Regions from separate parts of the Dactylosporangium sp. CS-033363 genome, predicted to be linked through region 2. Evidence: riboswitches for the same ligand, from Rfam matches in the RefSeq annotation. Region 2 holds a riboswitch; the other holds the start of a gene.
What was found. A riboswitch is a leader RNA that binds a small molecule or an ion and turns the genes downstream of it on or off. The one in region 2 is predicted to bind cyclic di-AMP.
Positions count from the first base shown of each region.

Region 1 (7,757 bases), 330 kb from region 2:
CGTTGTTGACGAGCACGTCGATGCCGCCGAAGCGGTCCACCGCCGCGTCGGCGAGGGCCTGGCAGCCGGCCGCCGTCGTCAGATCCCCGAGGACCACGTGCGCGCCGAGGGCGTCGAGCTCGGGCGAGCCATGGCGGGCACCGGCGGTGACGTGGGCACCCTCCTGTACAAGCGCGCTCGCAATCGCGAGACCGATGCCCTTGCCGGCGCCCGTCACCACCGCGCGGCGGCCCGCGAGGCCGAGGTTCACAGCGACTGTTCCTTGAGCCAGGTCAGGCAGGTGTCGGCCACCTCGCGCCAGCCGGAGTCGATGGTCAGCGAGTGGGCCCGGTCCGGGAACGTGATGATGTCGGTGACCGCCTCCGAGTGCCGGTACTGCTTCAGCGTCGCCCGGGTCACCGACTCCGGCACGGTGTGGTCCTTGCCGCTGGCGATGAGCAGCAGCGGCCCGCGGTTCTGGTTGTCGGTGGCCACCTTGGCCGGCGAGTGCGGGTCGAAGTTCGCGGTCGCCGCCTCGAACAGCGGCTTGCCCGGCGCGGGGATCGTCCAGCGCTCGAACAGCTCCTCCGACTCCTGCTCCGAGACCTCGTTGGTGAACGCGAACCGGAACTGCTCCGGGGTCAGCGAGACCGCGCGGTGCCGGTTGGCCGGGTTCTTGAACACCGGGAGGGTGGCGCGGAGGGCCGAGAGGGGCACGGGGAGTACCCCCTTGATCTGGGCGGCGTCGATGGCGATGGCGGCCAGCGCGCGGTCCTGGCCGAGCAGCTTCTGCGCGATCATGCCGCCGAACGAGTGCCCGATCAGGATCGGGGCGCTCGGGAGCCGCTCGATGATGCCGGCGAAATGGGCCACCACGTCGTCGATGCCGTGGTCGCCGATCGCGTCGGGGTTCGCGCGCGAGGCCTCGACCGTCTCGCCGTCGCCGGGCCAGCCGGGGGCCATCGGCTCGTAGCCGGCCTCCCGGAACAGCTGGACCCACGGGTCCCACGAGGTGGCGTGCAGCCAGAGGCCATGGATGAAGAGCACGGGGGTTGTCACAGGAGTTCTCCGCTCGTCGGGCGCCGTCATTGGCACCGTAGGAGCGCTTCCACGGGGTCAGCTAGCGTCAGGTGACTGCATCAGGACGGCGGCCAGCTGGGCGCGGGACGTGATGCCGAGCTTGGGGAACATGCGGTACAGGTGCGAGCTGACCGTCCGGTGCGAGAGGAACAGCCGCTGGCCGATCTCGCGGTTGGACAGGCCCTGCGCGGCGAGCTCGGCGATCTGCGCCTCCTGCGGGGAGAGCCGCTCCCGCGGGTTCGACGTCGGCTGCCACCCGCGCTCGCCGGTCGCGCTCAGCTCCTGGTCGGCCCGCTGGGCCCAGGTCCGCGCGCCGACCGCCTCGAACGTGGCCCGGGCCGCCCGCAGCGGCTCGCGCGACTCGACGACCCGGCGCCGGCGGCGCAGCCAGGAGCCGAACGCGAGCTCGGCCCGCGCCCGGTGCCAGGGCAGCCCGCTGCTGGCGCCGTGCATGGCCGCCTTGAACAGCGGCTCGGCCGACTCGTCGTCGGCGAGCACGGCCCGGGTGTACTCCAGCGCGATGATCGACCCGGTCGCCGGTGAGCCGCCCGCGATCCGCTCGATGCCCGCCAGCAGCGCGCGGCCCTCGTCCCGCCGCCCGGTGCGCACGGCCGCCTCGGCCAGGTAGCCGAGCGTCCAGACCTGCTGAATGCGCTGGTACGCCGGGTCCGTCGGCTCGAACACCCGGCGCATCTCGCCATAGGCCTGCTCGTGCCGGTTCGCGCCGAGCTCGGCGATCCCGCGGGCCAGCTGCACGCCGGCCAGAAGCGAAGAGGCGGCGTTCGGGGTGCGCACCGCCGTGTGCTCGGCCTCCGCCAGCAGGTCGTGCCGGGTGTCCCAGCCCCGCCCGACGCCGTCGATCAGCGCCACCGCGATGCGCGCGGTCGCGGCCCACAGCGACTGCCCGGTCTCGTCGGCCAGCCGCATCGCCTCGTCGGCCGAGCTCGCCGCGTCGAACGTGCCCAGGTAGATCTCGCCCCAGGAGCGGATCGCCAGCGCCTCCGCGAGCAGGCTCATCCGGCCCTGCGCGCGCAGCTCCTGGATCGGCGTGGACAGGAACGCGACCGCGCGGCGGAAGTCGCCGGTGCAGAACGCCGCGATGCCCAGCAGGCCCGCCGCGTCCGGCTGCCCGCCGGCGTCCGCGGGCCAGTGCGCGAGCTGCTCGATCACCGCCGGCCCCTGCTCGAGCGGCTCGGACAGCGCGTTGATGGCCAGCAGCCGCGGGTCGTCGGCGGCCACCCCCAGGTGGTGCGCGGCCAGCACGATCTCGTGGCGCAGCGCCGCGCCCGGGTCGCGCCACCAGACCCGCCGGGCCGCGCCGACCAGCAGCTGCATGGCGAGCTCGACATCCGTGCCCTCGATGGCCTGGCGGGCGAGGTGGACCAGGTGGCGTACCTCGGCCGGCTCGCCCGTGGACCCGTCGTGGAAGACGCCCTCCAGCCAGATCAGCCGCGAGCGGTCGCGCGGGCGCAGCGACACCCCGGCGACCTGGGCCTTGATCTGCTCGACCTGCCCGAACCGGCCCAGCTGGAAGCCGAGCTCGGCCGCGCTGAGCAGCCGGCCGGCCTGGGCCTGCGGGTCGGGGCTGAGCGCGGCCGCCCGCTCCAGCCACGCCACGGCGGAGGCGATCGCGCCGCGGCGCTGGGCGTTGCCGGCCGCCCGCTCCAGCTCGGCCGCGATCCCCTCGTCCCGCCCGGACATGGCCGACGCCCGGTGCCACACCGCGCGGTCCGGGTGGGTCTCCAGGACGCGGGCCAGCGCCTCGTGGGCCTGCTGCCGCGTCGCGGGCGGCATGGCCCGCAGCAGCGCCGATCCGATGAGGGGATGCGCCATCTGGTACCGCTCACCGCTCGCCGTCAGCAGCCCGTTGTCGAAGGCCGGCTGCGCGGCCCCGCGGTCGAGCGGCGCGCCGTGCAGCAGCTGCGCGGCCGCGAGCACGTCCCCGAGGTCGTCGCCGTCGTCGACCGCCGCGACCGTCAGGATGGCGCCCACCGCCGGCCCGAGGTGCTCGGCCCGGGCCGCGAACGCCTGCTCCAGCCGCGTGGTCATCGGCAGGTCGTCGTCGATTTCCGCGTACCGCCCCGGCTCCAGCGCGATCGCGAACTCCCGGAGGGCGAGCGGGTTGCCCCGGGCCTGGTGCAGGACGCGCTCGCGCACCGCGGGCGGCAGGCCGGGCGCCCGGGCGTCGAGCAGCGCGGCCGCCGCGGCCCCGTCGATGCCGCGAAGTTCCACCCACTCGACCGTGTGCGCGTCGGTGAACGGCAGCGGCGCCGGCCGCGAGGTGCACAGCACCACCACCCGCTCGCTCTCGATCCGCCGCGCCACGAAGGCCAGCGCGTCGATCGAGGGCTGGTCCATCCAGTGCAGGTCGTCGAGGCAGACGAGCACCGGTGTACGCCGGGCCAGGTCGACGAGCAGCTCCAGCACCGCGAGGAACGCGAAGAACGGGTTCACCTCGACCGAGTCGCCCATCGCGAAGCAGGCGAGCAGGGCGTCGCGCTGCATGGCCGGAAGCCGGTCGGCCCTCGGCAGCAGCGGGCGCAGGACCTGGTGCAGGCAGGCGAACGGCAGGTGCGTCTCGGACTGGCTGCCGCGCGCGCTGAGCACGGTGAAGCCCTTGCCGCGCGCGTGCTCCACGGCCTCGGCCAGCAGCGCGCTCTTGCCGACGCCGGGCTCGCCGCGCAGGCCGATCGCGCTGCCGCGGTCGTCGACGTCGTCGAGGTGGCCGGAGAGGGAACGCAGCTCGTCGTCACGCCCCAGGAGTCGCACGCCTACGAGCATGCCACCCGGGGATCATCAGTGTCGCGGGGCCGCCGTCGAGGTCATCGGGGCGCCGACCTTGGCGATCAACTGGTGCAGCACGCGGTCGGACTGGTCGTGCGGGACCTGGCAGGTGCCGGCGGCGAGGTGGCCGCCGCCGCCGTACTGCAGCATCACCTGTCCGATGTCCGTGGGCGACGTGCGGTCGAGGATCGACTTGCCCACCGCGAAGACCGTGTTGAGCTTCTGCTTGCCCCAGATCACGTGGATCGAGACGCGGGCTTCGGGGAACAGGGCGTACACCATGAAGCGGTTTCCGGCGTAGATCGTCTCCTCGTCGCGCAGGTCGACCACGACCACGTCGCCGTGCATGGTCGACACCCGCCGCAACTGCTCGACGAACAGGTCCTGCTGCTCCCGGAACAGCTCGGCGCGCTCGGCCACGTCGGGCAGGCCGAGGATCTCCTCGACGTCCTGGTGGTCGATGCAGGCGTCGATGAGCTGCATCATGAGCTGGTAGTTGGAGATCCGGAACTGCCGGAAACGGCCCAGCCCGGTGCGGCTGTCCATGAGGAAGTTCAGCAGCGTCCAGCCCGTCGGCTGCAGGATTTCGGTGATGTCGTACTGCGCCGAATCCGCCCGGTCCACCGCCACCATCAACTCGTCGGAGACGTGCGGGAAGCGCTCGGCCCCGCCGAAGTGGTCATAGATGACCCGGGCCGCCGACGGGGCATCCGCGTCGATGACGTGATTCGTCGCCTGGCCCTGGTTGTTCTTGGCGGCCCGCAGGGTCTCCGAGTGATGGTGGTCGAAGACCATGTGGGCCCCGGGCGCGTACGGCAGGTTGGTGAGAATGTCCGTCGGCCCGACCTCGACCTGGCCGTCCTGCACGTCCTTGGGGTGCACGAACGTGATGTCACCGATGAGGTCGAGATGGCGCAGCAGCACCGCGCAGACCAGTCCGTCGAAGTCGCTGCGGGTCACGAGACGGTACTTCACTGCACATCCCCTAAGCGCGAAACGGCCGGTCGACGGTTTCCCCATCGGCCGGCCGCCCGCGTTTGTGAGGCTTTTTAGAGAATCGAGAGGTGCACGTGGTTCGTGTGATCACTGGAGGGATCACCGGCGACGCCGCTGTAATGGTGCCAGCCGACCGCGGGTGTCCAGATCTCCTTGAACCAGATCACGTACATCACGCCGAGTTGCTGGGCGTTCTTGACGAAGTACGCGGCCAGCGTGCTGCCGTAGACGAAGTCACCGCCTGAGGCGACCCCGCCGAATCCGGACTTCGTCTGCACCGAGAAGTCACACGCGCGCCCCTTGGGGTGCTCGTACGGCCCGCTCGGCCGGAAGCAGGACACGAACCGCTTGAAGCCGTCCTTCTGCGCCTGCTGCATGGCGTGGAGCATGCGCGGGGTGATGCAGCCGGTGGTCGTGGGGTCGTTGACGTTGCACGACTCCTTCGGCAGCCCCCCGCTGGCCGTGCGCGGGACGGCCTCGGCGGTGGGCAGGTTCGCGGAGACGAAGCCCTTGCTCGGCCCGCCGGCCAGCTTCAGGGCGTTCTCCGCGTCCTTCTTCTTCTGTTCCATGGTCTGGACCTGCTGCTGCTGCGCGGCGACCTCGTCCTCGAGGGCCTTCTTCTGCGCGGCCTGGCTCTCCTTGAGCTGCTTGAGCTCGTGCAGCAGGTTGTCGTTGTGGTGGGCGATCTGGTTGATCGACCCGGCCCGCTCGGCGAAGCTGTCCGGGCTGCCCGAGTCCATCAGCGCGGCGAACGTGGTGAGGGGCCCGGTGCGGTACGCCGCGACGGCGATCGCGGCCACCTGCTCCTGGACCGTGGCCAGCTGGGCCTCGGTCTTCTGCAGCTGCGCGGTGAGCTCGCCCTGGCGCTTGACCGAGGCGTCGAACTTCTCCTTGGCCTCGGACCAGGCGCGGGTGCTGTCCTCGAGCACTGAGCCGAGGGTCGGGTTCGCGCTGGAACCCTCGTCGCCGGTGTCCCCGCCCGGCTCGGCCGCGGCGGGCGTGGCGGCGAGCCCCCCGAGCACGAATGCCGCCAGTAGCGCTACGATTACACGCCGGTAGGGATGTCGCGATGACATCTGGTTCGTTGTTCCTTCCGTCGGCCGCCGACCGAGTTAGCTGACGGGTTCGGGACGGAACGACCCCTACCACCCTCCCGGGAGAGGGTTGGATTCACCCCAACGTTACGGTGGGTCCCCGGCTCGCCACGGGTGGCGATTGGGCGGCAGCCACGCCCGGCACCGGGGGCGGTGCCCGCATGGACGTGACCGTGGGTCACTGTACCCAGGGCGCCTCCTTTGCGCACCGCACCGTTTGTGCGGAGATCGCTCGACCTTGGGTTGAGTGACTCACATCACTCCGTTTGGGCCTGCCTCAACGCAACCGTAAATATTCTTCATAAAACGATGACGTTCGCTCTCCTCCGCGTCGCGGGCTGGTCCTATGGGCCGGTCAGACGACGTGCGAAGGAGTTGATCGACGGTGTCGAGAGTGCGGGTGCTGGCCATGCTCGCCGCGGTGACCCTGGTGGGCGGGGTGGTCGCGGTCTTCAACATGCTGCCCGCGTCGGCCGCCTCATGCTCACCCGCGTGGTCCGCAACAGCGGTCTACACCGGGGGCGCCACGGTCTCCCGCAATGGCCACAACTACCTCGCCAAGTGGTGGACCCAGAACGAGGCCCCGCCCGGCAACACCGGCGTGTGGCAGGACCAGGGCTCGTGCGGCGGCTCCTCGCCCCAGCCCCCGACCCAGACGGGTTCCGCGGGCGGCTGCAGCTTCCCGGCGTGGGTCCAGGGCCGCAACTACGTGACGGGCGACATCGTCAAGTTCACGGACGGCAAGTTCTACATCGCCGAGCACGAGAACCCCGGATACAGCCCGGTCATCTCCACTTGGTACTGGGACCCGTACACCTGCTCCGGCTCCGGCTCCGGTGGTGGGACCACGCCTCCGCCCTCCAGCGGCTCCTTCGTGGTGAGCGAGGCGCAGTTCAACCAGATGTTCCCGGGCCGGAACTCGTTCTACACGTACTCGGGCCTGGTGGCGGCGCTCTCGGCGTACCCCGGCTTCGCCAAGACCGGCTCGGACGACCAGCGCAAGCAGGAGGCCGCGGCGTTCCTGGCCAACGTGAACCACGAGACCGGCGGCCTGGTCTACGTCGTGGAGCAGAACACGGCCAACTACCCCCACTACTGCGACACGAGCCAGTCCTACGGCTGCCCGGCCGGCCAGGCGGCGTACTACGGCCGCGGCCCGATCCAGCTGTCGTGGAACTTCAACTACAAGGCCGCGGGCGACGCGCTGGGCATCGACCTGCTGCACAACCCGAACCTGGTCCAGACCGATTCCGCCGTGGCCTGGAAGACCGCCCTCTGGTACTGGAATACCCAGAGCGGCCCGGGCACCATGACCCCGCACAACGCCATGGTCAACGGCGCCGGCTTCGGCGAGACCATCCGCAGCATCAACGGCAGCCTGGAGTGCGGCGGCCGCAACCCGGCCCAGGTCCAGAGCCGCGTGCAGGCTTACCAGCGCTTCGTGGGCATCCTCGGCACCGGCGTGGGGGCAGGCTCGCTGTCCTGCTGATGCTCACCTGTTCGTTTTCCTTGGCGGCGGCCTCCCTGGGGTGTGGGGGGCCGCCGCCGCATGTCGCGGGGAAACACGCGCGAGTTGGCGGGGCGGGACAGGGTACCCTGTTGGGCGCGGGCTGCTAGCTCAATGGCAGAGCTGCGGACTTTTAATCCGTAGGTTCAGGGTTCGAGTCCCTGGCGGCCCACTGGTTCCCTGGAAAGGCGGGGGAGGCTTCGCCTCCACCCGCACCCCCTCACGATCTGCGACTTGAGCGCCGGGCCGCGCGGGGCTGAGCAGCCCGGGCAGATCGCCGATCGAGAGCCCGTCGTCCAGGCAACGCCAACAGGCGA
Region 1 is NZ_CP192032.1:10,822,913-10,830,669, forward strand. It holds gene ACQPZ4_RS49965 (oxidoreductase) at 1-250, opposite strand, end outside; gene ACQPZ4_RS49970 (alpha/beta hydrolase) at 247-1,038, opposite strand; gene ACQPZ4_RS49975 (ATP-binding protein) at 1,096-3,828, opposite strand; gene ACQPZ4_RS49980 (exopolyphosphatase) at 3,856-4,818, opposite strand; gene ACQPZ4_RS49985 (coiled-coil domain-containing protein) at 4,893-5,861, opposite strand; cyclic di-AMP (ydaO/yuaA leader) riboswitch at 5,925-6,071, opposite strand; gene ACQPZ4_RS49990 (glycoside hydrolase family 19 protein) at 6,319-7,422, shown strand; tRNA gene ACQPZ4_RS49995 (tRNA-Lys) at 7,541-7,612, shown strand.
Region 1: linked by a shared signal. The riboswitch ahead of ACQPZ4_RS49985 (coiled-coil domain-containing protein) and the one ahead of ACQPZ4_RS00440 (NlpC/P60 family protein) in region 2 are both predicted to bind cyclic di-AMP.

Region 2 (4,514 bases):
AGCGACCAGAACGCGATCACGCCGGCCATTTCCTTGATGTCGGCTCGGAGGTCGGTCATGTCGCCGACCTCGAAGCGCACGGATGGGTTTTCGCGGCGGGCCAGTTCGATCATGGCGGGGGACAGGTCGATGCCGATCGCGTCCAAGCCGAGCCGGTGCAGGTGGGCGGTCACGTGGCCGGGGCCGCAGCCTATGTCGGCGACGGGCGCTCCCGGGCCCACCAGGTCTGCGAACAGGGCGAGGGCGGCGCGCAGGTACGGGTCTTGTCGTAGCGCGGGGCGCACCAGGTCGGCGTAGCTCTCGGCGACGGTGTCGTACGAGGTGCGGGTGTCCTTCAGCCAGTCCACGCCGCGACCCTAACGGTTGATGCGGTTGCCGTTCGGGCGCGCGCTATGACGGGTTCGGGGCATCATGTCCGGTTATGCGCCGCCCCCGCCGGTTGATGCTGTGTGCCCTTGTCGTGGGCCTCGTCGTCGGCGCCGGGCTGTTGGTGCGGCGTTCTTTCGAGGATCAGGCGGCCTCGCCGTTGACTGGCGCCTCGTTCGGGATGGGGAGCGCGCCGGGCGTGTCGTCGCCGCCGTCGCCATCTGCTGCCGCATCAGGCCATAAGGCCAATTCGGTCCGCTTCACCTTCGACGGCGGACTGGGTGAGCCGGTGGGTGATGCGTCGGGCCGGCTCGGATTGCACACTCGGAAGGCAGAAGGCGGACAGCTATCGGTCGTTCCGCACGATGGCGGACTCGCGGTACGTTTTCCTCCGCGCTGTGAGCATTACGGTGCGGAAAGTTGCGCACGCGCGATCCTGCAGAGCGGACCCGCCGGGTTTCTCAATCCCGGCCGGGGATCCTTTACGTACGGCGCCACGGTGCAGGTTCATCCAAATGAGACTTCCAAGGGCGCCAATGTCGTCCAAAAGGGGTTCTCGGTCGGTGACAGTCAGTTCAAGCTGCAGGTCGACGGGGACGCCGGCCAGCCCAGCTGTGTGATTGTCGGCACACATTCCGACACCATTTACGTGGCCCTGGCATCGCGGTCCGTCGCTGACGGGCGGTGGCACCGGATCGCGTGTTCGCGCGGTAACTCCCTGCTCACCGTGGTTGTCGACGGGGTCGAGGCGGGCCGCGCGAGCATTCCGTCGTCACTGTCCATAGCGAACGAGGATCCGCTCTGTATTGGTGGCAAGGGGACCAGCGCGAACAACGATCAGTTCGTGGGTGCAATCGATGATGTGTTCGTCACTCGAATCGCCTGACCTTCGGGACAAATCGGACAAGAATCGCGCAGGACTTGTACCTGGGAACCCGGCCCCCTTAACGTGAATTCGCGTCGGCTGGATGTCCGCGCCCACCACGGGCGCGCCAGGCGGCACCGCCGAGTCGATTTCGAGCCGGGGACCCAAGCGTTCCATCGGGGTGAATCCGCGCAGTTCGCGCGGTAGGGCGACCTTCCCGCCCGAACCCGTCAGCTAACCCGGTAGGCGGCCATGGAAGAAGGAGTAACTCCTCGGTGGAGACCCATCTGAGGTGGACGGGACGGGCCGGCCGTCTGACCCGGCTCCTCGTCGCCACCCTCGGCGGTCTGACCCTCGCACTCGGCATCACCGGCGGCGCCCACGCGGACCCGACGCCCGGCGAGATCGAGAAGCAGATCGACGACAAGTGGAACACGATCGAGCCGGTCATCGAGCAGCACAACCAGCTCAACGCCGAACTCGCCGCCAACAAGACCAAGCAGAAGCAGCTCGAGGCCCAGATCGCCCCGCTGCGCGCGCAGGTGGACGCCGCCTTCGACAAGGTGAGCGCGTTCGCGGTGCTGCAGTACAAGAACGGGCGCGTCTCGAAGCTCGACGCGATGCTCACCACCGGGTCCCCGGACACGTTCATCGACCAGATGACGCTGCTCAACATGGTGGCCAAGGACGAGCAGGCGCGGATCAAGGACGTCCTCGTCGCCAAGCAGCAGTACGACGCCCAGAAGGGCCCCCTCGACGAGCTGATCGCCAAGCAGGCCGAGCAGGAGGCCGCCCTGGCGAAGCAGCAGACCCAGATCGAGGGCGACATCAAGAACCTGCAGGACATGCGCCTGAAGGCCTACGGCAGCGGCACCGGCACGGGCTCGCTGAAGCCGGTCGCCTGCCCGCAGCAGTACGACGGCTCGCCGGGCAGCAAGGCGGCCCAGATCGGCTGCCAGCAGATCGGCAAGAAGTACGTGTGGGCGACCGAGGGTCCGAACACCTTCGACTGCTCGGGCCTGACCATGTACTCCTGGAAGCAGGTCGGCGTGACCTACCTGCGGCACTACACGATGTGGCAGTACCAGGACACCAAGCGCGTGGCACGAGCCGACCTGCGCGCCGGCGACCTCGTCTTCTTCTACCCCGACAAGCACCACGTCGGGCTGTACGTCGGCAACGGCTGGATGGTGCACGCACCCAATCCCAGCGAGCCGGTGCAGATGAAGAAGATCGACTCGGAGCCGATATCCGGGTACGGCCGGGTGGCTTAACTTTTCAGGGCGGGCCCTTCTGGGCCCGCCCTTTTGTTACTTTGTGGGCCAGGTCCGCCAGTTCTGCCAGGAACGGCTCGGCGTAGGCCCGCGCTGCCCCTGATACCGCGACCCGTACACCGCGGACCCATACGGGTGCTCAGACGGCGAGGACAGCCGGAAAATGCACAGCTGCCCGATCTTCATCCCGGGCCACAGCCGGATCGGCAGGTTCGCCACGTTCGACAGCTCCAGCGTCACGTGCCCGGAGAAACCCGGATCGATGAACCCGGCCGTCGAGTGCGTCAGCAGCCCGAGCCGGCCCAGGCTGGACTTCCCCTCGAGCCGCCCCGCGAGCTGATCCCCGAGCGTGATCACCTCGAGCGTGGACGCGAGCACGAACTCACCCGGGTGCAGGACGAAGGACTCGTTCTCCTCGACCTCCACCATGGACGTCAGATCGTCCTGCTGCACCGCCGGATCGATATGCGTGTACAGATGGTTGTTGAACACCCGAAACCACCGATCGAGCCGCACGTCGATGCTGGACGGCTGGACCAGCGCCTGATCGAACGGCTCGAGGCGCAGCTGGCCGCCTTCGAGCTCCTTGCTGAGGTCACGGTCGGATAGCAGCACCCTCTGAGGTTACGTTGGCCTCATCGGCCGCTCTTGCAGTGGCCTCCAGGGCCTGTTTGATCACTTGGTTGGTGGCGTCTATCTGCGCCGGTGTGAACTGCTCCAAAGCCGCCCTCATGTGTACGCCCAGCGGCGCGAAAAACTCCGCCGCCAGCGCCCGGGCCTTGGGCTGGATGTCGAGGTTGATCCGCCGCCGATCGGTGGGGTCGGGCCGGCGCTCGACGTGCCCGGCCCGTTCGAGGCGCACCAGCAGGGCCGTGGTGGCCGCGGGGCTCAGCGAGAGCCGCCGGGCCAGCTCCCCGGGGGTGAGCGGCTCCTGGTCCTCAGCGGCCCGCCAGATGTGCGCGATGGCGTTCATGTCCGTCCGATGCAGCCCATGCGCCCGCGCGAACACGTCAACGAACCGGTCCGCCTCAACGTTGAACCGCCGCAGCAGGTCGATGAGCTCGTCCGTCACCGCTTCATCTTGCCCCGTTCGGGGAAAACGGCAATGATCGTACAGGTGTTCGAGTAAATTTGGGTTATGGCATCGTGGGCTGACTTCGCCGCCGCCGACCCTTCACTGGCGGCGGCCATCCAAACGCTCGTCTGCCAGTACGGCCCGGGCCTGGGCTACCTGGCAACCGTCCGCCCTGACGGCGGCCCGCGCATCCACCCGGTCTCCCCGGTGATCACCGCTTCCGGCTTGTACTGCTTCGTCCTGCCGTCCCCGAAGCGCCACGACCTGGACCGGGACGGCCGCTACTCCTTGCACAGCTTCCCGTCGGACTCCTCGGACGACGAGGCCTACCTCTCGGGGCGGGCTGTGCTGGTGTCGGATTCAGACCTCGTGGCCCGGTTGGCCCTGCTGATGCGGGCGGCGCCGGGGATCGATTGGAAGCTCTACGAGTTGTCGATCGACCTGGCGATGTACGTCTCACATGGGGGCTCGACGCCTTCTGGCCGCACCGTGTGGAAGGACCGGGCGGGGCATGTTCCACGGGCACGGCATAATGGTCCGTGCGCTGAGGCCGTGGATTCGGTACAGTAGGCGTCGCTCGCGGGTGTAGTTCAATGGCAGAACATCAGCTTCCCAAGCTGACAGTGAGGGTTCGATTCCCTTCACCCGCTCTCTTCCAGCCTGGGGCTCGAGCCCCAGACCCCACGATCGATGGCCCTCGCCGTCGTGGTTGCTACGCACCAAACACCTTCACTGCCTCCCCGCTGGCGCGTCTCCAACGACGAGCAGTCGTCCCTTGGAAACTCTCCGAGCCCGCTCGTCGGTCAATGGCGTGTCTCGCCCATGCTGAGGAACTGCAGATGTGGCTTGACGGGCCGACGTTGTTGAGGCTCTGGCCTGATCTCGTGCTGCCACCGCAGGTTCGACAACTTTGGGAAGCGCACTTCCCCGATCT
Region 2 is NZ_CP192032.1:89,650-94,163, forward strand. It holds gene ACQPZ4_RS00430 (class I SAM-dependent DNA methyltransferase) at 1-347, opposite strand, end outside; gene ACQPZ4_RS00435 (LamG-like jellyroll fold domain-containing protein) at 461-1,252, shown strand; cyclic di-AMP (ydaO/yuaA leader) riboswitch at 1,360-1,495, shown strand; gene ACQPZ4_RS00440 (NlpC/P60 family protein) at 1,507-2,505, shown strand; gene dcd (dCTP deaminase) at 2,542-3,120, opposite strand; gene ACQPZ4_RS00450 (MarR family winged helix-turn-helix transcriptional regulator) at 3,101-3,577, opposite strand; gene ACQPZ4_RS00455 (pyridoxamine 5'-phosphate oxidase family protein) at 3,644-4,150, shown strand; tRNA gene ACQPZ4_RS00460 (tRNA-Gly) at 4,160-4,230, shown strand.